4 regions of the Nocardiopsis oceani genome follow, and region 4 is predicted to be linked to each of the others. Evidence: riboswitches for the same ligand, from Rfam matches in the RefSeq annotation. Region 4 holds a riboswitch; each other region holds the start of a gene.
What was found. A riboswitch is a leader RNA that binds a small molecule or an ion and turns the genes downstream of it on or off. The one in region 4 is predicted to bind cobalamin.
Positions count from the first base shown of each region.

Region 1: linked by a shared signal. The riboswitch ahead of metE (5-methyltetrahydropteroyltriglutamate--homocysteine S-methyltransferase) and the one ahead of cobN (cobaltochelatase subunit CobN) in region 4 are both predicted to bind cobalamin.
Region 2: linked by a shared signal. The riboswitch ahead of ACYVDG_RS16935 (ribonucleoside-diphosphate reductase subunit alpha) and the one ahead of cobN (cobaltochelatase subunit CobN) in region 4 are both predicted to bind cobalamin.
Region 3: linked by a shared signal. The riboswitch ahead of ACYVDG_RS30330 (ABC transporter substrate-binding protein) and the one ahead of cobN (cobaltochelatase subunit CobN) in region 4 are both predicted to bind cobalamin.

Region 1 covers NZ_BAAHAR010000012.1:16,769-22,372, forward strand. Annotated here, with positions in the region: gene ACYVDG_RS08700 (polysaccharide deacetylase family protein) at 1-1,504, opposite strand, end outside; cobalamin riboswitch at 1,773-1,957, shown strand; gene metE (5-methyltetrahydropteroyltriglutamate--homocysteine S-methyltransferase) at 2,114-4,390, shown strand; gene ACYVDG_RS08710 (DUF3558 domain-containing protein) at 4,588-5,604, opposite strand, start outside.
Region 2 covers NZ_BAAHAR010000026.1:70,281-75,884, forward strand. Annotated here, with positions in the region: gene ACYVDG_RS16925 (NYN domain-containing protein) at 1-1,226, shown strand, start outside; gene ACYVDG_RS16930 (hypothetical protein) at 1,253-1,825, shown strand; cobalamin riboswitch at 2,223-2,425, shown strand; gene ACYVDG_RS16935 (ribonucleoside-diphosphate reductase subunit alpha) at 2,580-5,604, shown strand, end outside.
Region 3 covers NZ_BAAHAR010000070.1:18,591-24,194, reverse strand. Annotated here, with positions in the region: gene ACYVDG_RS30345 (hypothetical protein) at 1-541, shown strand, start outside; gene ACYVDG_RS30340 (hypothetical protein) at 541-2,445, shown strand; tRNA gene ACYVDG_RS30335 (tRNA-Pro) at 2,522-2,595, shown strand; cobalamin riboswitch at 2,750-2,932, shown strand; gene ACYVDG_RS30330 (ABC transporter substrate-binding protein) at 3,077-4,024, shown strand; gene ACYVDG_RS30325 (FecCD family ABC transporter permease) at 4,096-5,121, shown strand; gene ACYVDG_RS30320 (ABC transporter ATP-binding protein) at 5,121-5,604, shown strand, end outside.
Region 4 covers NZ_BAAHAR010000052.1:3,266-8,869, forward strand. Annotated here, with positions in the region: gene ACYVDG_RS27085 (ABC transporter substrate-binding protein) at 1-415, shown strand, start outside; gene ACYVDG_RS27090 (FecCD family ABC transporter permease) at 412-1,428, shown strand; gene ACYVDG_RS27095 (ABC transporter ATP-binding protein) at 1,506-2,312, shown strand; cobalamin riboswitch at 2,389-2,533, shown strand; gene cobN (cobaltochelatase subunit CobN) at 2,570-5,604, shown strand, end outside.

The DNA.
Region 1 (5,604 bases), on a different contig from region 4:
CCGGGGGTTCGGGGAGGCCGTCGTCGTAGGTCTGGCCGGGCTCGGTGGTGCCCAGCATCTGGGTCACCGTGACCATGGTGTACCCGCGTTCGTCCAGTTCACGAATGATGTCGACGGAGGCGTCGATGGTGGTGTCGTGGATGTCGTGCATGAGTATGATCGCGCCGTCCTCGGCGCCGTCGACGGCGCGCTCGGCCACCAGGTCGGCATCGCGGTCCCTCCAGTCGCTGGTGTCCACGCTCCACATGATCTGCGCCAGCCCGAGGTCCTCGGTGACCTCGGCGACGGTGTCGTCGGTGGCGCCGTAGGGCGGGCGCATCAGGTCCATCGTGTAGGCGGTCTCCCGGTACACCAGGGCCTGGGTCGCCTCCAGGTTGTCGCGGGCCGACCCCGCGCTGGTCTCGGTCAGGTTCGGGTGGCTCAGGGTGTGGTTGGCCAGCTCGTGGCCCTCCGCGTAGGTGCGGCGCAGGATCCACGGGTTCTCCATCACCGGGTGGCCGGTCACGAAGAAGGTGGCGCGGGCGTCGTGCTCGTCCAGGGCGTCCAGCAGCTCGGGGGTCCTGCCGCCGGGGCCGTCGTCGTAGGTCAGGGCCACGCAGTCGGTGTCGGGGTCGGAACAGTCCACAGCTTCCTCGTACGGGGCCAGCTCGCCGGGCGCACCCTCCGCGGAACCGTCCCTGTCCGTCTCGGGGGCCTCGTCCACGGAGAACTCCTGCACGCCCGTGGTGGCTGCCTCGCGCACGCGCAGCCCCAGGTCGGACAGGAGGGCGTCGGCCTCGTCGCGGTCGATCACGGCGTGGATCCGGCCCTCGTCGGCCGGGGCGACCTGTCCGGCGTCGAACTCCACCACCAGGTCACCGTCGGGGTTGAAGCCCACCGAGTCGTAGAGGGCGCTGATCGGGTGCAGGGCGGAGGACTCGGCGGGGCCGTCGGCCACGGCCTCGCGCACCTGGTCGTTGAGCTCGTCCAGTTCCTCCTGCCCGGCGAGCAGGTGGGTGGAACCGTGGACGGTGCCGGTCTCGGTCTCGTACCAGAAGGTGCTGTTGCCCTCGCGGGTCTCCTCGGAGTCGGTCTCCTCGGTGGTGATCCGAACCCCGAGGATCCCCTCTTCGGCCGCGGTCAGGCCCCATTCGCCCGTGAACGAACTCGCACCGGGGTTGGCGGCGTCGAAGGCGTGCACCTGGGCGGTCAGGGTGCGGTCCAGGAAGTCGGTCAGCGGCGTGGCGTTCGGGATGACGGGGTAGGCGACGCTGACGTCGCTGTCGCCCTCGTAGTCGATCTCGGTCTCGTCGATGCCGGAGACCGCGTCGGGGTCCACGGTCGTGAGTTCGTCCGGTTCACCGGTGGCCGGGAGGCGTTCCTCTTCAACCTCGGGTGGGTTGGCCGCGTTCTGGGCGTCGGCCGGTTCCCCGAGGGCACCCGAGGACCGGGTCGCCAACAACACCAGCCCCAGTAGGACGACTATGGCGATCACGACCGTCATAAGGGGGCGATCGGGGGCCATCGTCGGGCGGACCTGCTGATTCACCTGTGTTTCTCCACGTTCATCGTCAGACGAACATTCGCGGGGAGGCGGGGGCGCGCTCTCCCACGTAACTCTGTTGTCGGGTGTGATGCCGGGCACACGGCGGGGGTTTCGCGTCGCGGCTCCGGGTTCGGCTCGTGGCCGGGGGCGGCCATGCCGGGTTCAAGGGCGGAGGGGGCTCTCCCTATACTTGCAGTCGTGGAAGGTACACGCTCCATACTTTTCGCCCCGGACCCCATCCGGGGCGGGTGGTGCGTGTCGAGAGAGGGAACCCGGTGCGAATCCGGGACTGCCCCGCAGCGGTGAGTGGGAACGACCGTCGCCATAAGCACTGGTGTACCGACCGGAACAGTCGGAAAACCGGGAAGCGGTGACTGCTAGGAAAGCCGGCTCTGCAGCCGGAAACGCCCACGAGTCCGAAGACCTGCCTCCACCCGGCGGCGCACCCGTGCCGCCGGTGGTCCCGTGCCCCGAGGGAGGGCCGAGGACGGAGACGACCGTGCGCGCATGACGCGCGCGTTTCGGTGTGTCCGCGTCCTCGCTCACCTCGCGGCCGGGATCTGGCTTTCGACGAGGGAGAGAAGCTACATGGCCAAGAACTCGGCGGCCTCCCAGCCGTCCGTTCGTTCGACGGTGCACGGTTACCCGCGCATCGGTCCCGACCGCGAACTCAAGCGCGCCAGCGAGTCCTACTGGAAGGGCGGCACCACCGCCCAGGAGCTCGACGCTGTCGCCGCCGGCCTCCGCAAGGGCGTCTACGCCCAGCTGCGCGAGGCGGGCGTGGACGACATCCCCTCCAACACGTTCTCCTACTACGACCACGTGCTGGACACGGCGGTCCTGTTCGACCTCGTGCCGTCCCGCTTCACCTCCCCGGCCCAGGCCGAGGACCGGGACGAGCAACTGCGCCGCTACTTCGCCCTCGCCCGCGGTGAGCAGGGGGCCCCTCCGCTGGAGATGACCAAGTGGTTCGACACCAACTACCACTACCTCGTCCCCGAACTCTCCCCGAGCACCAGGCCTCGCCTGGTCGGTGACAAGCCCGTCGCCGAATTCCGCGAAGCCTCCGAGGCCGGATTCCAGACCCGCCCCGTGCTGGTCGGTCCGCTGACCTTCCTACTGCTGTCCAAGGCCGCCGACGACGCCCCCGAGGGCTGGGAGCCCATCGAGCTGCTCGACCAGCTCCTGGACGCCTACACCAAGCTCCTGGGCGACCTGAAGGCGGCGGGCGCCACCGAGGTCCAGCTCGACGAGCCGATCCTGGCGACCGACGAGGGCCGTGCCGCCGTCGGCCACCTGGAGCGCGTCTACCAGCGCCTGGGTGCCCTCACCGAGCGCCCCTCGCTGCTGGTCTCCGCCTACTTCGGCTCCATCGGCTCCGCCGCCCTGCGCGTGCTCAAGGAGTCGCCGGTGGAGGCGGTCGGCCTGGACCTGGTCACCGACAACGAAGGAGTCGCCGACCTCACCGCGGTCACCGGTCTGGGCGCCACCCGCCTGGTCGCGGGTGTCGTGGACGGCCGCAACGTCTGGCGCGCCGACCTGCCCGCCACCGTCGCCGAACTCGGCACCCTGCTGGGCTTCAGCGACGAGCTCACGGTGAGCACCTCCTGCTCTCTGCTCCACGTCCCCATCGACCTGGACGCCGAGACCGAACTCGCGCCCGAGCTGCGCGAGGCCCTGGCCTTCGCCAAACAGAAGGCCAAGGAGGTGGCCCTCCTGGGCCGCGTGCTCTCCGAGGGCGGCGACGCCGAACTCGGGGCGTCCGAGCCCCGGACCCCGGCCTTCACCGACGCCCGGGTGCGCGCCCGTCTGGACGCCCTGGGCAAGGACGCCTACGAGCGTCCCGAGGACCGCGGGGCGCCCAGCGAGGTCACGCTCACCACGACCACCATCGGCTCCTTCCCGCAGGTCCCGGAGCTGCGCCGGGCCCGTGCCGCGCACCGCCGCGGCGAGCTGCCCACGGAGGAGTACCACCAGGTCCTCCGTTCGGAGATCGACCGCGTCATCGCGCTCCAGGAGGACATCGGCCTGGACGTCCTCGTCCACGGTGAGCCCGAGCGCAACGACATGGTCCAGTACTTCGCCGAGCAGCTGGACGGCTACGCCACCACGCTGAACGGCTGGGTGCAGTCCTACGGTTCGCGCTGCGTGCGTCCGCCGATCCTGTTCGGTGACGTCTCGCGCCCTGAGCCGATGACGGTCGAGTGGATCACCTACGCCCAGTCGCGCACCGACAAGCCGGTCAAGGGCATGCTGACCGGTCCGGTCACCATGCTCGCCTGGTCGTTCGTCCGCACCGACCAGCCGCTCGGGGAGACCGCCCGCCAGGTCGGTCTGGCCCTGCGAGACGAGGTCGCCGACCTGGAGCGCGCGGGTATCCGCCACATCCAGGTGGATGAGGCCGCCCTGCGCGAGCTCCTGCCGCTGCGCGACGAGCAGCGGCAGGCGTACCTCGACTGGGCGGTCAACTCCTTCCGACTGGCCACGTCGGGGGTCGCGGGAAGCACGACCATCCACACGCACATGTGCTACTCGGAGTTCAACCAGATCGTCGGCGGCATCGAGGCGCTCGACGCCGACGTCACCAGCGTCGAAGCGGCCCGTTCACGGATGGAGCTGGTCGAGGAGCTGGGGCGGCGCGGCTACAAGCGCGGCATCGGCCCGGGCGTCTACGACATCCACTCGCCTCGGGTGCCCTCGGTGGACGAGATCGAGGGTTCACTGCGCCTGGCGGCCGCGCACGTCGATGCCGGGAACCTGTGGGCCAACCCGGACTGCGGTCTGAAGACGCGCGGTTACGCCGAGACCGAGCAGGCCCTGCGCAACATGGTCGAGGCGGTCCGCCGCGTGCGAGCTGACCTCTAGGACGTCCAGGGAGTCTCCGACTCCTTAGAGCGCCTTCGGCGCTCAGCCGCGCCCGGTCACCCTCTCTCGGAGCCGGGCGCGGTCGGTAAGGCGACAACGCGAGACTCGACGGATACGCCGAAGGGGGCCGCGGCACGTGCCGCGGCCCCCTTTTCTCTGCAGTTTTCGGGTGTTCCTCTCCAGCGAGAGGAGCGGAATCAGGTACCGACGACGTTCAGCGCGTCAGCCGCCGCGTCGACCATGATGTCCTCGAGGTCGCTCGGCATTTCGAGAGCCGCCTTGGCTTCGTCGTCGCCGAGGACGTCGTTCAGCTCGTACTCGACCCGGATGTTGAGGTTCTCCGTACGCACCACCACAGCGGCGAAGGGGAGTGCGTCCCCGAGGATGTCGTTCCTGGTGTGCACGTAGTGGGCCTCGTCGCCCAGCCCGTCGATCTCGTTGCTCTCCTCGAGGTGCTCGGCCTCGTACATGGCGTAGCTGCCCTCGCCGGTGAAGTCGTCGACCGACCGCTGGAAGTCCTCTCCGGCCCGCTCGGTGGAGTCGCTCGCGGTGTAGGGGACCTCGTAGATGATCCGGAGGCTGCCCGTCGCGTCGTCGCCGTTGCCTTCGGGGGCGTCACCGCGGCCGGTGCAGCGGGCGCTGTTGTCGGAGACCGACTTGTCGCCGCCATCGGCGATCAGGAAGTTGGCCGAGATCTCGTCGGTCACGGCGTCGCAGGGCTCGGTCGGCACCTCGAAGGGCGGCTCACCGGCGGGACCGGCGTCGCCGTCGGGCTCGGTCGTGGTTTCCTCGTCGCCCGACTCGTCGGGCTCGTTCTCTTCCTCGTCGTCGGTGGTCTGCGACGTCTCGTCGGGGCCGGCCGCGACCTCATCACCTTCGTTGCCGTTGGTGACCAGCATGACGACCACGGCGATCACCAAGACGATGATGATCGCGCCGCCGCCGATGACCACCCACAGGCCGGCTTTGCTACCGCCACCGCCCTGGGGAGGCTGTCCGGGGGGCGGGAACCCGCCGGGACCGCCAGGAGGACCGTAGGGCGGCTGGCCGCCGGAGTACATGCCCTGGTCCTGCCCGGGGCCGCCTGGGCCCGGGTACGGGCCTCCGGGCTGGCCGAATCCGGGCTGGCCGGGCTGACCGGGGTCGCCGTAGGGGCCTCCCTGCGGCTGGCCGAAAGGCGGCTGGCCGCCGGTGCCGTCCCCGCCACCGTAAGG
Region 2 (5,604 bases), on a different contig from region 4:
CCGCCAAGACCACCACGCCCTTCGCGAACGGCCGCGCCCGGCCCGCGCAGGAGCCGCCGAGCCAGCCCGCAGCCGCGAACACCGGTCGCGTCGAGCCGGTCAACACCTCCACCGGCGGGCTCGAAGCGATGTTCACGGGCACCGGAGGCCAGTCGGTACCCCAGGGCAGTGCCATGGAGCAGCTGCGTGCGATGCGCCGCTCAATAGCGGAACAGCGGGGTGTCGACCACCTGGCCGGGCCGGGGGCGGAGAACACGCCGCCGGGCGCGATCGACGCCAACGGCTTCCCCTCGGGCGGACAGGTCCCGCCCGGGGTGAACGGTACCGGGGCCTATCCCGGTGCCACCGGAGGGCATCCGGCCCAGAACGGCCACCCCCCTCAAGGCGGTCCGCCGCCTCAGGGAAGCCATCCGCCCCAAGGCGGTCATCCGGGCCAGACCGGCCATCCGCCCCAGGCCGGGCACCCGGTCCAGGGCGGCCAAGGCGGTTACGGACCACCGGGTACCGGAGGGCACCAGCCCATGCGCGGCGCGGAGCCGGGGGTCTACGGACTCCCTGGCAGACCGGCGCCCGGCCAGGGGCCCCCGATGACCGGACCCCAGCAGTCCTTCAACGGAACCGGGCCCCAGCAGTCCTTCACTGGAACGGGGCCGCAGGCGGCGTTCGGCAGCGGGACCGGGCCGCAGAACTCCTTCGCCGACCACCAGCAGGTGCCGCCGAGGAGGGATGCTCCGCCTCCCCAGCAGGACCCGAGGTTCGGGCCCGGACCAGGCGAGGAACCCGGTTTCGGAGGTGGGGCAGACGCAAACCCTACCTATGGGACCAGTACGGAAACTGACACCGCGTACAGCGGTGCCGCCTCGCCCCCGCACGGGGGAGGGCGACCTACTGGTCCCGAGTACCACCGCCGGTTCGGTGCCGGTACCTACCAGGAATCCAGCCCTAGTCCTGGATATGCCCAGCAGACCGGCCCCGCCGCGCATACCGTTGATGATGCGGTGCACGTCGCGCGCAAGGAAGGGAACGACTTCGCGGAATCGATCGCACGTGAGGCGCCCGTCCTGTGGGTGGAGGCGGTCCTCGCCCGCAGGCCGCGGATGCCTTCGGATCTGGAGGCACGCCTGCTCCAGGGGTCCTCACTCCCGATCGACCACCTGTTGCGCGACGAGGTCCGTGACGGGTTGCGCCAGGGGTTCTGGCAGGCGTTGGAGCGTGCCAGGCCCTGATCGGTGCGTGGGATTGCGAATAGGGGATGGGGGCGATGCGGTTGACCCGCGTGACGACGGCGGAACTCGACCGACTGGAGTTCCACGCTGTCCGATCCGGTGAACACGGTCGGATCGCCGCCCAGCTACTGGATCTGGCGAACCGGGTGGACGCCGGCAGCGAGGTCACCCGTGCGGAGCTGTTCGTGCGTTCGGGCGAACAGTGGGAGATCGCACAGGAGTTCGAGCGAGCCTGTGCCGCCTACCAGCGGGCCATCGACGACGGCGGCCCCACAGTGGTCGACGCGCACGCCCTGAGCGCGGGAGCCCTGCTCCAGCTGGACGAGCGCGAACAGGCCCACGAGCACCTCAAGCGGTTGGAGGCCGGGGAGCACGTCGAGCTCCCCACCCACATCCACGTCGCGGAGGTGCTCTACGCACACGACGACCTCGAGGGTGCCGAACGCTGGGCGACCGCCGGTGCCCGCCGTTTCACGGGCGGGTCCCAGCCCGCCTACGCGCGCGATCTCTTCGTGGAGCTCCTGAGGATCCGGTTCCGGATCAGGACCGACATGGGACTGGTCGAGGACGACCTGGACCTCCTGCTCGACGAGGAGTGAGCTTTCCGACGCGTTCGCGGAGATTCGGATCCCGGGGGCGCGACGGAACCTTCCGCGCTCGGCCGCGTGGTGTGTGTCTCGGTCCCTCTCAGGCGGCCGCGTGCGCCGGGTCCCAGGCGTGCTGTGCCCGTCCCGCTCGGGCCCCCTCCGAACGGTTCCAGGCCTTCTTGTGGTGCCTCTCTCGGGTCACCACGGACGTGTCCGCCCCGCCGACGTTCTAGGCTGTGTCCGACCCCCTCCGGAAGCGTTTGAACGCGGCCCATCGTGCACCGGATTCGGGTGCCTGCGCGGTGCCCATACCACGCTCCGCGCGTATGTTCGGCACTCATCGAAGAATCCGAGAAATCTACGACACGCCATCATCTTGCGGTGTTCCAAGGTGACAGACCCTAGATGTAGTATCTGTCCCGCTGGTGGTTCACCGGGGTTCCTGACCCTGGTGAGGCAAGAGGGAACCCGGTGGGAATCCGGGGCTGCCCCGCAGCGGTAAGCGGGAACGAAGGCCGTCACACGCACTGGGAACCCCCTACGAGGTCCTGGGAAGCGACGGCGAGTAGGTCGCCCGCGAGTCCGAAGACCTGCCACCGGCGCGCACCCCCACGTGCGTGACGACGGAGCTTCGAGGGCGAGCTGCCGCGACCCGCCTGCGGACCGCGCGTATCCAGTACGCCGGTTCTCCGGTGAGCCCGCACGCTTGTCACTCGTGACCCCGTTCCCCGCCGGGACTCTTCTTTACTGAGGTTGGAGCCGCTGTATGACCCTTGACGTCGAGGCCGTGCCCGCATCCGATCGGCGCGAGCCGAACAACGGCGGTGGCGCCCGCGCCGCCATCGACCGGATCGAGCACGTCGTTACCGAGGCCTGTGCGCGGCTCACCGGTGTTTCGGCGAACAAGGTCCTCACCGAGGCGCGCCGCGGCTTCTACCCCGGGATCCCCGACCACGAGGTCGAGCTGGCCCTGGTCATGGCCGCCCGGAGCTTCGTGGAGGTCGACCCGAACTACTCCTACGTGGCCGCCCGCCTGCTGCTGGACAAGCTCCGCACCGAGGCCCTGACCTTCGTCAGCGGCGCCCCCGAGAACGCCGGCCAGACCGAGATGTCCGACCGCTACGCGACCTACCTGGCCGCCTACGTGGGCCGCGGTATCGACCTCGGGCAGCTGGACCCGGCGCTGGCCAAGTTCGACCTGGAGCGCCTGGGCAAGGCCCTGCACGCCGAGCGCGACGAGCAGTTCACCTTCCTCGGCATCCAGACCTTGTACGACCGCTACTTCCTGCACAGCGACGAGGTCCGCTACGAGCTGCCGCAGGCGTTCTTCATGCGCGTCGCGATGGGCCTGGCGCTCAACGAGGACGACCGCGAGGCCCGCGCGATCGAGTTCTACGAGCTGCTGAGCTCGTTCGACTTCATGGCCTCCACACCCACCCTGTTCAACTCGGGAACGGTGCGCGCGCAGCTGTCGTCCTGCTTCCTCACGACGGTCGGCGACGACCTCCAGGACATCTTCCACGGCATCAGCAACAACGCGATGCTCTCCAAGTACTCGGGCGGCCTCGGCAACGACTGGACCCCGGTCCGCGGCCTGGGCTCGCACATCAAGGGCACCAACGGCAAGAGCCAGGGGGTCGTCCCGTTCCTGAAGATCGCCAACGACACCGCCGTGGCGGTCAACCAGTGCTTCGCACCCGACACCCCCGTTTACACGGCTGACGGCTGCAAGTCCATCTCAGACATCCGAGTCGGCGACCTGGTCCTTGGACACAGCGGAAACTACCGCGAGGTCACCGACGTCATGATGTACGACCAGGTGGACCCGATGGTTCAACTGACCATCAAGCACTCGGTTGAGGACATCAAGGTCACTTCAGGCCACCCCTTCTACGCGATCCAGGGTGTGCCTCTGGGGCAGTCGAACAGCAGGACCCTGAAGTGGCTTGCCGACGACAAGGTGCGGGCCGAGTGGGTTGACGCGGGGCAGTTGTCCGCTGGCGACTACGTCGGTCAGGTCGTCCCCAAGGAAGTCGTTCCCGTAGAAGGCTTCGGTGAGGACGATGCCCGGCTCTACGGGATCCTGCTGGGTGATGGCCACCTGTCCAAGAACGGTTCGCAGTGGGGGGTCTCCGGCAACCCGGAGCTCGACAATCACCTCGACTTCGTGCGTTCCTATCTGGAAGAGCGGGGGATCCACTACTGGGAGAGCGGTCGGGACGAGACCTACCTCCAGATCCACTGGGCCTTCGGCAGGGGGGGCGTTCGCGATTCCGAGTCGGGGCGAATCACCGGTGCGGGAGAAGCGACCCTCCCCTTCACCGCGGAGGACATCTACGACGCAGACCACGCCAAGCGCATCTCCCGCAGGTTCAGCCATCTCCCGCACGCGCAGAGCCGCGCGTTGCTGCGGGGCCTGCTGGAGACTGACGGAGGCGTCTCCCGCGGAGTGGAGATCTACTTCACTTCCACGTCTCGCCCGCTGGCAATGGGTGTTCGCTACCAGTTGCTGCGCCTTGGAGTTCCGGCTGCCGGACAGTACCGGGAGCGCGAGCAGTCGCATACTGGTCGGCGTTCGGACGGCACGGAGATCGCCTTCTCCGGCGTGGTGAAGTCGTTCGACATCCGGGTCCCGGCGGTGGAGGGCATCGCGGAGCTCGTCGGCTGCCGCCCGCTGACCAAGCGCAACTGGATCGAACACCAGGGGATGCTCTTCACCCGGGTCCGGGACGTTGCCGAGATCGATGTCGAGCCCACGGTGTTCGACCTCAAGGTCGAGACCGACGAGACGTACATGACCGCCGCTGGTCTAGTGCACAACGGGGGCAAGCGCAAGGGCGCGGTCTGCGCCTACCTGGAGACCTGGCACATCGACATCGAGGAGTTCCTCGACCTCCGGAAGAACACGGGTGACGAGCGCCGCCGCACCCACGACATGAACACCGCGAACTGGGTTCCGGACCTGTTCATGAAGCGTGTGGAGGAGCAGGGCACCTGGACCCTGTTCTCGCCGGACGAGGTTCCCGACCTGCACGACAAGTACGGCAAGGACTTCGCCGAGGCCTACGAGAAGTACGAGGCCGAAGCCGAGGCCGGCCGGATCAAGGTCTCCAAGAAGATGCCCGCGGTGGACCTGTGGCGCCGCATGCTCACCATGCTGTTCGAGACCGGCCACCCGTGGATCACCTTCAAGGACCCGTCGAACCTGCGCTCGCCGCAGCAGCACTCCGGTGTGGTGCACTCCTCCAACCTGTGCACCGAGATCACGCTGAACACCGACAAGGACGAGGTCGCGGTCTGCAACCTCGGCTCGGTCAACCTGCCCCAGCACGTGGGCCAGGACGGCATCGACGCCGAGCGCCTGCGCCGGACCGTCCGCACCGCCGTGCGCATGCTGGACAACGTCATCGACGTGAACTTCTACACGATCCCCGAGTCGTACCGCGCCAACATGCGCCACCGCCCGGTCGGCCTGGGTCTCATGGGCTTCCAGGACGCGCTGTTCAAGATCCGCACCCCGTTCGGTTCCGAGGGCGCGGTGAACTTCGCGGACGAGAGCATGGAGCTGATCAGCTACTACGCCATCGAAGCGTCCATGGAGCTGGCCGGCGAGCGCGGCGCGTACGAGAGCTTCGACGGTTCCCTGTGGAGCAAGGGCGTCCTGCCGATCGACTCCCTGAACCTGCTCGCCGACGCCCGCGGCGGTGGTGACCTCGTCATGGACCGCGGCGAGACCCTGGACTGGGACTCCCTGCGCGAGCGCGTCAAGTCCGGCGGGATGCGCAACTCCA
Region 3 (5,604 bases), on a different contig from region 4:
GCCGGGTGGGGCAGACGGTGAAGACGCCCTCGTCGTGCTGCGCCATTGGCGGGATGCGCCCGGTCTCCTGCTGGACCCGGACACCGGAGAGGAACTCCTGCACCTCAGCGAGGAAGTGCTGGAAGATGAAGCGCTGGAAGATGACGAAGACCTCCGGATGGAGCGGGTGCTCGATGCCGACGCCGACGGGGCGACCGTGCACTTCCAACGGGGTACCGAAGGGTCCGAGTTCCATCGTGTCGACACCGACGGTAACCGCACCGAACTGGTCGGGGCGGGCGGTGTCTACCTGGACAGTTCCTCGGAGAACCACGTCGTCCTAGCGGACCAGGTGCTGAACTACGCCAATCACTATTCGCAGTACGAGGAGCGGGCGCAGATTCTGGTGTCCTCCCCCGGAGAACGGCTCGGCCACGGGCTGGACAACCGGATCGCCTTGGCGGAGCAGAAACCCGTCGAACAGCTGGTGGCCGTCCCCGGCGGGGTCGCCGTCCTGACGGGCGGCCGGTTGGACGCGCACGTGGAAGGGCTGGTGCCGTGATGCGGCGCATCCGTGAGATCAGTGCGGACACCCTCTGGCGGCTGCTCGCCTGGGGCGGCACCGGCGCCGTCCTCGGTGGCGCCCTGGTAATCGCGTCCGCCCTGCTGCTGAGTCCCGCAGAGTGGCCCGGGGCGACCATGCTCCACTGGGGGCTGTGCGGCGCGGTGGTGCTGCTCGCCGCGGTCTGGGCACTGAAGGGCGGTGAGCAGCGGCCCGTGGACCAGTACGACCCCAACCCGGGCGAGGGTTCGGGGATGATCCGGGCGGCCGCCGCCCTGGTGCTGTTCCTGGCGTTCCACGTGGCCCTGCGGGAACTCCCTGGTGCTCGGGGTGAGACCGGCGTCCCGGACGAGCCCGAAGATCGGGTGGCCGGGGAGGAAGCGGTCCTGCCCGACGTCCTGGTCGACTTCGCGTCGATCTCCGACCTCTGGTTCATGGGTGCGCTGGCACTGCTGGTGGGTGCCGGGGCGCTCGCCGTGGGCGGACGCCCCGAACCACTGCGGCCCGCAACGGGGTGGCCCCGCCGCCAGGCCGTTCTGGCCGGGCTGCTCCCGGTCGTGGTGCTGACGGCGTTCGCCACTCCCACCGTTCTCGAACGGGACCCGGCCGTGCACACGCTCGCCGGGCCGCGCACCGCTGCCGGAGCGAGTACCGCCGCCGAACCCTTCGGCCAGGCCGAGGCGGCAGCCCTGGAGGACGGGGACGACGCGGCCTGGGTGTGGGAGCACCCGGAAGAGGGTTCGGCGGGCGAGGCTGAGGTGGTCGCCACGGGCTACGGTGCGCTGGTCGTCGGCGGCCAGGGGGTGTGGGCCCTGGACAGCCGGGACGGCACTGAGCGCTGGCGGTTCCAGCCGGTCGGCGAGGTCCTGTGGGCCGACGCCAGCTTCGACGGCGAGCGGGTCGCGGTGCTGTACGAGGACGCCGAGCGGGAGGAACACCAGCAGAGGTCGCTGGCCGTTCTGGAGGCCGGTACGGGGAAGCTGGTCGGTGACCACCGGATCCACCGGAAGGTGGACGAGGTGCTCCTGACCACCACCACGTTCGTGCAGGTGGAGGAGGACGTCCTCTCGGTCCGGGCGCACGAGCAGGAGGGGACGGAGGACGAGGCCCGGTACGCACCTGAGGCGGGGTGCCGACAGGTCGGTGCCCCGGTCCTCGCGGGCCCCAGGATCCTGGTCCCCGAGGAGTGCACGCCGGACCCCGAGGACCGGGAGGGCGAAGACGACCGGGAGGGCGACGACGACCGGGAGCACGAAGTGCGGCTCCTGCACGAGGACGGCAGCCCGTACGGCGGCCACGACGTCCCCGGTCCGGTGGAGGAAGTGGATGCGGCCCCGGACGGCTGGGCCGCGGTGGTCCGCTACGGCGGCGACGATCCCGGCGTGCTGGCCTTCCAGAGCAGGGCCGGCGACGTGATCGCCGAGGACCTGCCCGCCAGTGCGGTCCCCCTTCGGGGAGAACGGTTGCTGTACACCGAGACCGAAGAGCCCGAAGGGACCGAAAAGCCCGAAGGGACCGAAGAGCCCGAAGGGACCGACGGCGCCGACCGGGTCGAGTACCGCATGGTGCAACCGCAGGTCGCTGTACCCCGGGGGGAGACCGCTGAGCCCGAGGCCCTGGAGAGCCTCGTGTTCACCGCCCAGCACCCCGACCCGGACAGCGTCATTGCGGATTCCGGAGTGTTCGCGGCGGTCCACGCGGGCGACGAGGAGCCGACCGCCCTGCTCGTTGCAGAGTGGGGATCCGACCCCGTCACGATCCCGCTCGACACGGCAGCCGAGGGCCTGTCCCCGGACGGTTCCCCCTTCGGTGTGGCACTTGCCCCGGAGACGGTTGTGGTCTCCGGCCTTTCCGCCGGGGACCGTGCCCACGTCGTCGGTGTGGGCCCCGGCCCCCGGGGCTGACCTGGTTCGAGCCACCCCCGGAATGCGGTAAGGTTTTACCTGTTGGCGGGGTCGGAAACGGCCGCCGCGCAGCGGACGGGACGTAGCGCAGTTTGGTAGCGCACTTGACTGGGGGTCAAGGGGTCGTGGGTTCAAATCCCGCCGTCCCGACAGAGAAATAGCAGGTCGTTGAGGGGCTCGTCGTCAGGCGGGCCCCTTTCTGCGCCCTGGGCGTGGTGGAAGAGGGGTTGAACCGGCGTCGGTGGGCGTTGAGCGCGGGTGCAGCAAGGGGGTGCCGCCGAAAATGTGTACCCATGCCTGGTGATAAAGTCCACGCCGTCGTGGTGTTCGGGAAGCCGGTGTAAGACCGGTGCGGCCCTCGCCACTGTGATCGGGAAGGTCATGCGCTCCCGCGAACGGGGTCACTGGACCACAGGGTGGTCTGGGAAGACGCTGCGTGACTGTTCGACCCGTCAGCCAGGAGACCGGCCACGGCGTGTCCGATCCATCCACGAGGTGTGGAAAGGCGGCCCTGGCCTTGTTTGCCGTGCCTTCTGTCCGTCCCCCTTCTGCCCGCCCCCCTACTGTGCGAGTCACCGGTCATCGGTTCCCCCGCCGTGCGCCCGCGGTACTGTCCGCCGCGGTATTTCTGTTGGCAGGCTGCACAAGCGCCGAATCCGACTCCTCGTCCGCGGCCTCCGACGGCCTCGGCGTCGAGAACTGCGGCATGGAAGTCGAGTTCGACGCCCCGCCGGAGCGCATCTTCGCCATGAACCTGACCACGATCGAGAACCTGATCGAGCTGGGCGTCGAGGACCGCATCGTCGGCGCCGTCGGCGACCTGGACCGCATGCGCGAGGACCTGAAGCCCAAGGCCGAGGACATCGACGTCCTCGATCCCGGCGGGGAGGACTACCCGAGCTCCGAAGCGATCCTGGAGACCGAACCGGACTTCATCTACTCGGTCTATCCGAGCGCGTTCCGGGAGGACGGAGGGGTCGCCAGTCGCGAGGAACTGCACGATCTCGGCGTCCAGAGTTACCTCTCACCCGGCCGCTGCCCCGACCGCGACGACGAGCAGCCGCTGGAGTTCGACGAGATCTGGACCGAACTGCGCGAGGTCGGCACGCTGCTCGGAGCCGAGGACCAGGCCGAAGAGATCGCGGCCGAACAGCAGGAGGCCCTCACCGCGGTCCGCGCCGACCTGCCGGACGATGTCGGGGACCTCGACGTCTTCTGGTGGGACATGGGTACCGGCGACGGTCCGACCGCCGGAGGCTGTTGCGGAGCCCCCGGCATGATCCTGCGCGAACTCGGCGTGAACAACGCCTTCGACGACCTTCCCGACCACTGGTCCAGTACCAGCTGGGAGCAGGTCGTCGAGCGGGACCCCGACCTCGTCGTCGTCGCCGACTTCGGCGGGGACGACGTCGACGACAAGCTCTCGTTCGTCGAGGACGACTCGACACTGCGTGAGCTGCGGACGTTCCGTGAGGACGCGGTCGTCGTGCTGCCGTTCGCGCAGACCACCCCGGGACTGCAGAACGTCACCGCCATCGAGGAGATCGGCGCGTACCTCGCCGACGGTACCGACCAATGAGACTCGCCCCCCGCCAAAAGGCCCAGCAGCCCACGGCCGCGCCGCCCGGTAGGGGCCGGTCGCTGGGCGTCATGTTCCCGGTCGCCTTCGTACTGCTGGCGGTGTCGATCGGCGTCTCGGCCACCATCGGACAGAGCGACCTGTCGGTCCGCGAGGTGTGGACCGTCGCGACCGACCGGCTCGGCCTGGCCTGGTTGCGTATCGACATGCTCGGGCTGTACGGCGTCGACGGCGTCACCGACCTCCGCGCGAACCTCGTGTGGGAGATGCGTCTGCCGCGCGTGCTCGCGGCGGCGCTGGTCGGCGGCGGCCTCGCGATCGTCGGTGCCGTGATGCAGACCCTGACGCGCAACCCGATGGCCGACCCCTATCTGCTCGGCATCTCCTCGGGCGCGTCACTCGGGGCGGTCGCGGTGATCGTCGCCGGCCTGAGCATCGGTAGCCTCGGCGTGGCCGGCGGCGCGTTCGTCGGCGCGCTGGGCGCGTTCATGCTCGTGCTGGCTCTCGGGCAACGGTCCGGCCGGCTCACGCCCACCCGCATGATCCTCGCCGGGGTCGCCGTGGGGGCCTTTGCCTCCGCCGTCACCTCCTTCCTGATCATCTGGGTCGCCGACCCGCACGCCACCCAGGAAGCGCAGTTCTGGCTGTCCGGGTCGTTGGCGGCGGCGCGGCTGCCGACCGTGTACACCATGGCGCTCGCCGTGCTGATCGGGCTGCTGGTCTTCGGTGTCGCTGCCCGGCAGCTGAACGCGTTCGCGTTCGGCGAGGACACTGCCACCAGCCTCGGCATCAACGTCCAGCGGACCCGGTGGGTGCTGTTGGTCGTATGCGCCCTTGTGACCGGCGTGCTGGTGGCCGGCTCCGGGACCATCGGGTTCGTGGGGCTGCTGATCCCGCACGCTGTGCGGGCGCTGGTCGGCCCGGACCACCGGCTGGTACTGCCGCTCTCGGCGCTCGTCGGCGCGACGTTCCTCATCTGGGTCGATGTTGTCGCCCGGGTCGCCTTCGATCCGCGGGAACTGCCTGTCGGCATCATGACCGCGATGCTGGGCGTGCCGGTGTTCCTGTGGATTCTGAGACGCAAGGTAGATCGCTGATGACCCACCTCGCTTACGGCGAATCGCTCACGGCCGCCGACGTTTCCTGGTCGGTCGACGGAAAGCACATTCTCGCGGATGTCGACGTGGAGGTCCCCACCGGGAGTTTCACCGGACTCCTCGGTCCGAACGGGTCGGGCAAGTCGACCCTGTTGCGCGGGCTCGCGCGGCTGGGGGAGCTCGACGAAGGTGTCATCCACATCGGCTCCGACAACGTGCACAGGCTGCCGCGCCGCGCCCTGGCCCGCCGCCTGGCGCTCGTGGAGCAGCGTTCCGGCACCGACATCGACCTCAGCGTGCTGGACGTGGTCCTCCTCGGCCGCACCCCCTACCGGTCTGCCCTGCAAGCGGACTCGGACACGGACGTGGCCATCGCGATGCACCAGCTCGAACGGGTCGACCTCGTTCCCCTCGCTCACCGCCGCTGGCACACGCTCTCCGGCGGCGAACAGCAGCGCGTCCATCTCGCGCGGGCCATGACGC
Region 4 (5,604 bases):
GACCGAGGGACTCGACGCCTCCGACGTCTCCCTCATGTACTGGTTCGCCAACTCCGAGTCCCCCTTCCTCGCCGGCTGCTGCGGTGCGCCCGGGGCCATCACGGCGGAGATCGGCGCGGAGAACGCCTTCGACGACACCGATGAGGAGTGGCCCCAGATCAACTGGGAGACCGTCGCCGACCGCGACCCCGACGTCATCGTGCTCGGCGACCTCACGCGCGACTCCCAAACCGCCGAGTCGGCCGAGGAGAAGATCGCTTTCCTGGAGGACCACCCCGCCACCAGCAACCTGACCGCCGTGCAGGAGGAGCGCTACGTCCTGCTCAGCGGCCAGGCCATGAACCCCTCGATCCGGACCGTCGAGGGCGTCGAGCAGGTGGCCGACGGACTTCGGGATCTCGGACTCGCCCAGTGAGAGGCGCCCGTCTGACCCTGCTCCTGGTGGGCGGGCTGGTCGCGCTGGCGGTGTCGGTCTCGGTGACTGTGACCATCGGCCCCGCGGCCATCACCCCCGGCGAGGTGTGGTCCTCGCTCGGTGCCCGCCTCGGGATCGGCGAGAGCCCTCTGACCCCCATCCAGGACGGCATCGTGTGGGACCTGCGCATGCCGCGCACCCTCATCGCCGCGGTGTGCGGGGCGGGACTGGCCCTGTGCGGTGCGGTCATGCAGTCCCTGCTGCGAAACCCGCTGGCCGACCCCTTCGTGCTCGGGGTCTCGTCCGGCGCCTCCACCGGTGCGGTCGCGGTGATCGTGCTCGGTTGGGGCGCCGGGGTGCTGTCCCTGTCGGCCGGGGCGTTCCTCGGTGCGCTGCTCTCCTTCGGGATGGTCATGCTGCTCAGCCACACCCTCGGCGGGACCATGGACCGGGTCGTGCTGTCCGGGGTCGCTGCCATGCAGCTCTTCTCGGCCCTGACCTCCTTCATCGTGCTCATGTCGGCCGACGCCGAGACCACGCAGGGCGTGCTCTTCTGGCTGCTGGGTTCCTTCAGCAACGTGGGCTGGGCCGATGTGGTTCTGTGCGCGGGGGTCCTGGTGGTCGTGCTGGCCGTGTGCCTGGCCCACACCACCACCTTGGACGCGTTCGCTTTCGGGGAGGAGGCCGCGGCCTCGCTCGGCGTGCGTGTGGCGCGGGCGCGTGTGCTGCTGCTGACCGCGACGGCCCTGCTCACCGCCGCACTCGTGAGCAGCGTGGGCGCGGTCGGGTTCGTGGGGCTGATCCTGCCGCACGCCACCCGGATCCTGACCGGGTCGATGCATGCCCGGCTGCTTCCGGTGACCGCGCTGATCGGGGCCGTGTTCCTGGTGTGGGTGGACACGCTGGCCCGTACCGTCCTGGACCCGCAGGAGATCCCTGTGGGTGTGGTCACCTCGCTCGTCGGCGTGCCCGCCTTCATCGCCGTTCTGTACCGCTCGAGGAGGCAGACGTGAGATCGTCCGGATCCAGTTCCCCCGGCCACGGATGGTCCGGCAACGGTCCTCCCGAGGCCGGTTCCGGGGGCGGCCACCTGCGCGCCGACGGTGTGGTGCACCGGATCGCCGACCGCATCGTGCTCGACGGGGTCACCCTCGCCCCGCGCCCCGGTGAGACGGTCGGACTGCTGGGCCCCAACGGATCCGGCAAGTCCACCCTGCTCCGGCTCCTCGCGGGGGTTCTCGGACCCACCGCCGGGACGGTCACCCTCGACGGGGACCCGTTGCCGCGCATCGGCCGCCGGGCGGTGGCCCGGCGTGTGGCCGTGGTCCAGCAGAACTCCCACACCCAGACCGAGATGACCGTGCGCGACGTCGTCGCCTTGGGGCGTATCCCGCGCCGCCGCGCCTGGACCCCGGTCTCCACCGACGACCTGCGCGCGGTCGACACGGCCCTGGAACGCACCGGGCTCACCGACCGTGCCGAGCAGTCCTGGCACACCCTCTCCGGTGGGGAGCGCCAAAGGGTCCAGATCGCCCGGGCCCTGGCTCAGGAACCCAGTGAGCTCCTGCTCGACGAACCCACCAACCATCTCGACATCCAGTACCAGCTCGACCTGTTGGAGCTGGCCGTGAGCCTGCCCGTGACCACGGTGATCGCGCTGCACGACCTCAACCTGGCCGCGATGTACTGCGACCGGCTCGTCGTGCTCCGAGCCGGTCGGGCGGTGGCGGAGGGGTCGCCGGGCCAGGTGCTGACACCCGAGCTCATAGGAGAGGTCTACGGGGTCCGGGCCGAGGTCACCACCGACGGTGAGCGCCCCGTCGTCCGGTTCCTGCGCCGCCGGGATCCGGAGCAACCGGGCTCCCGACCGCTCCCGGGGCACGAGCCCACTACATGACCGCGCTGTGCGCCTCTCGAACGGAGTGCCGCTCGCCGTACGTTCCTGCGGTCGGCGGCCCTGGAAAGGGGAGGCCCGTCGCGAGTCGGCTCGCGGCGCCCGTTAGTGTGTGAGCTCCTCGTTCGTGGCACAGGAACCCGGTGCGAGTCCGGGACGGTTCCGCCACTGTGACACCTCCCACCAGGTGCAAGTCAGACACTGTCCACGAGCGGTCCGACCATCGACGGGGCGAGAACCCCTGGGGAGGAATTCCGGCCATGACGGTACGGATCGCGCTGCTTTCCACGTCCGACACCGATCTGCTCTCTGCGCGGGCCAGTGGCTCCGCGTACGTGTGGGCCAACCCCTCGCGTGCCACCGACACCGAACTCACCGAAGCCGTCGAGGGCGCCGACCTCGTCGTGGTCCGGATGCTGGGATCCCCGCACGACCTGTGGTCGGGCCTGGCCGCGGTCCGCGAGCGCGGCACCCCGCTCGTGGTGCTCAGCGGTGAACAGCAGCCCAGCGCCGAACTCATGGAGCGCTCCACGGTTCCCATGGGTGTGGTTACCGACGCCCACCGGTACCTGGCCGAGGGCGGACCCACCAACCTCGACCGCCTGCACGCGTTCCTGTCCGACACCGTGCTGCTGACCGGCGAGGGGTTCGAACCGCCGCAGCACGTGCCCCTGTGGGGCCTGGCCGAGCGCGAGGTCCCACAGGACCCGTCGCTTCCCAAGGTCGGCATCCTCTACTACCGCGCCCACGAGGCCGGCGGGAACACCGCCTTCGCCCACGCCCTCGCCGACGCCGTCGACGCCACGGGCCGCGCCGTCGGTGTGCCGGTCTTCGCCGGGTCGCTGCGTTCGGCCCCCGACGACCTGTTCGAGGCGTTGCGCGACTTCGACCTCCTCATCGTCACCGTCCTGGCCGCCGGCGGCAGTGTCCCCGCGTCCGCGAGCGCGGGTGAGGACGACGAGGCCTGGGACGTGGAACGTATCGCCGCCCTCGACATCCCGGTCCTGCAGGGCCTGTGCCTGACCAGCTCCCGCGCCGACTGGGAAGAGGCCGCCGAGGGCGTCAGCCCGCTCGACTCCGCCACCCAGATCGCGATCCCCGAGTTCGACGGGCGCATCATCACCGTGCCGTTCTCCTTCAAGGAGATCGACGAGGACGGCCTGCCCCGCTACACCGCCGACCTGGAGCGCTGCGCCCGCCTGGCCGGGATCGCCGCCTCCCACGCCCGCCTGCACCAGGTCCCGGCCTCCGAGAAGCGCCTTGCCGTCGTGCTCTCGGCCTACCCCACCAAGCACTCCCGCATCGGCAACGCGGTCGGTCTCGACACCCCCCGCTCCCTGGTGCGCCTGTTGCGGCGGCTCCGCGAGGACGGCTACGACCTGGGCGAGCCCGACGCCCTGCCCGGCCTGGACCTGCCGGACGAGACCGAGGCAGGCGACGCCCTCATCCACAGCCTCATCGAGGCCGGCGGCCAGGACGAGGACTGGTTGACCACGGCACAGATGACCGAGGCCCAGGTACGCATCGCCCCCGAGCAGTACGCCGCCTGGACCGAGGGCCTCCCGGCCTCCCTCAAGGACGCCATGGCCGAGACCTGGGGTCCGGCCCCCGGCAAGCTCTACGTCAACGACGAGGGCGAACTCGTCTTGGCCGCGCTCCGGGCGGGCAACGTCGTGGTCCTGGTCCAGCCCCCGCGCGGCTTCGGCGAGAACCCCATCGCGATCTACCACGATCCCGAACTCGCGCCGAGCCACCACTACATGGCCGCGTACCGGTGGCTGGAGCACGGGTTCGGCGCCGACGCCGTCGTCCACCTCGGCAAACACGGGTCGCTGGAGTGGCTGCCCGGCAAGGATGCCGCTCTGTCCGCCGCCTGCGGCCCCGACGCGGTGCTCGGGAACCTGCCGCTCATCTACCCGTTCCTGGTCAACGACCCGGGCGAGGGTGCCCAGGCCAAGCGTCGCGCGCACGCCACCGTCGTGGACCACCTCGTCCCGCCCATGGCCCGCGCCGAGAGCTACGGCGACATCGCCCGCCTGGAGCAGCTCCTCGACGAGCACGCCAACATCGCCGCCATGGACCCGGCCAAGCTCCCCGCCATCCGGGCTGAGATCTGGTCGCTCATGCGCGCCGCGGAGATGCACCGCGACCTCGGGCTCGAGGAGCGCCCCGACGACGAGGAGTTCGACGACTTCCTGCTCCACGTCGACGGCTGGCTGTGCGAGATCAAGGACACCCAGATCCGCGACGGCCTGCACGTGCTCGGCGAGCCTCCGGAGGGCGAACCCCGCGTCAACCTCACCATGGCCGTCCTGCGCGCTGCGCAGGTCTGGGGCGGGGTCGGCGCCGCCGTGCCCGGCCTGCGCTCGGCCCTGGGCCTGAAGGGAGAGGCCCCCACCAACGAGGTCGACGAGGTCGAGGCCCAGGCCCGCGCACTGGTCGAAGGGATGGAGGCCGCCGGCTGGGACCGCTCCGCCGTGGCCGACCTGCACGAGGACCCCGACGTGCGCCGGGTCCTGGAGTTCGCCGCCGACCAGGTCGTGCCGCGCCTCGCCCGCACCACAGACGAACTCGACCACCTCACGCACGCCCTCACCGGCGGGTTCGTGCCGGCCGGCCCCTCGGGCTCCCCCCTGCGCGGGCTGGTCAACGTGCTCCCGACCGGCCGGAACTTCTACACGGTCGACCCGCGCGCCGTGCCCTCCCGCCTGGCCTGGGAGACCGGCCAGGCGATGGCCGACTCCCTGTTGCGCCGCCACATGGAGGAGACCGGCACCTACCCCGGGTCCGTGGGCCTGTCGGTGTGGGGCACCTCGGCGATGCGCACCTCCGGCGACGACGTGGCCGAGGTCCTGTCCCTGCTCGGTGTCCGCCCGGAGTGGGACGAGGCCTCCCGCCGGGTCAGCAAGCTCGACGTGATCCCGTTGGAGGAGCTGGGGCGCCCGCGCATCGACGTGACCGTGCGCATCTCCGGGTTCTTCCGCGACGCCTTCCCGCACGTGGTCGCCATGCTCGACGACGCTGTGGCACTGGTCGCCGACCTCGACGAAGCCGACGAGGACAACTACGTGCGCGCCCACACCCGCGCGGACCTGGCCGACCACGGCGACCACCGACGCGCCACCACCCGGATCTTCGGTTCCGCGCCCGGATCCTACGGCGCCGGGATCCTGCAGCTCGTGGAGTCCGGGAACTGGCGCGACGACCGCGACCTCGCCGAGGTGTACACGGCCTGGGGCGGTTACGCCTACGGGCGCGGCCTCGACGGGGTTCCGGCCGCCGACGACATGCGGAC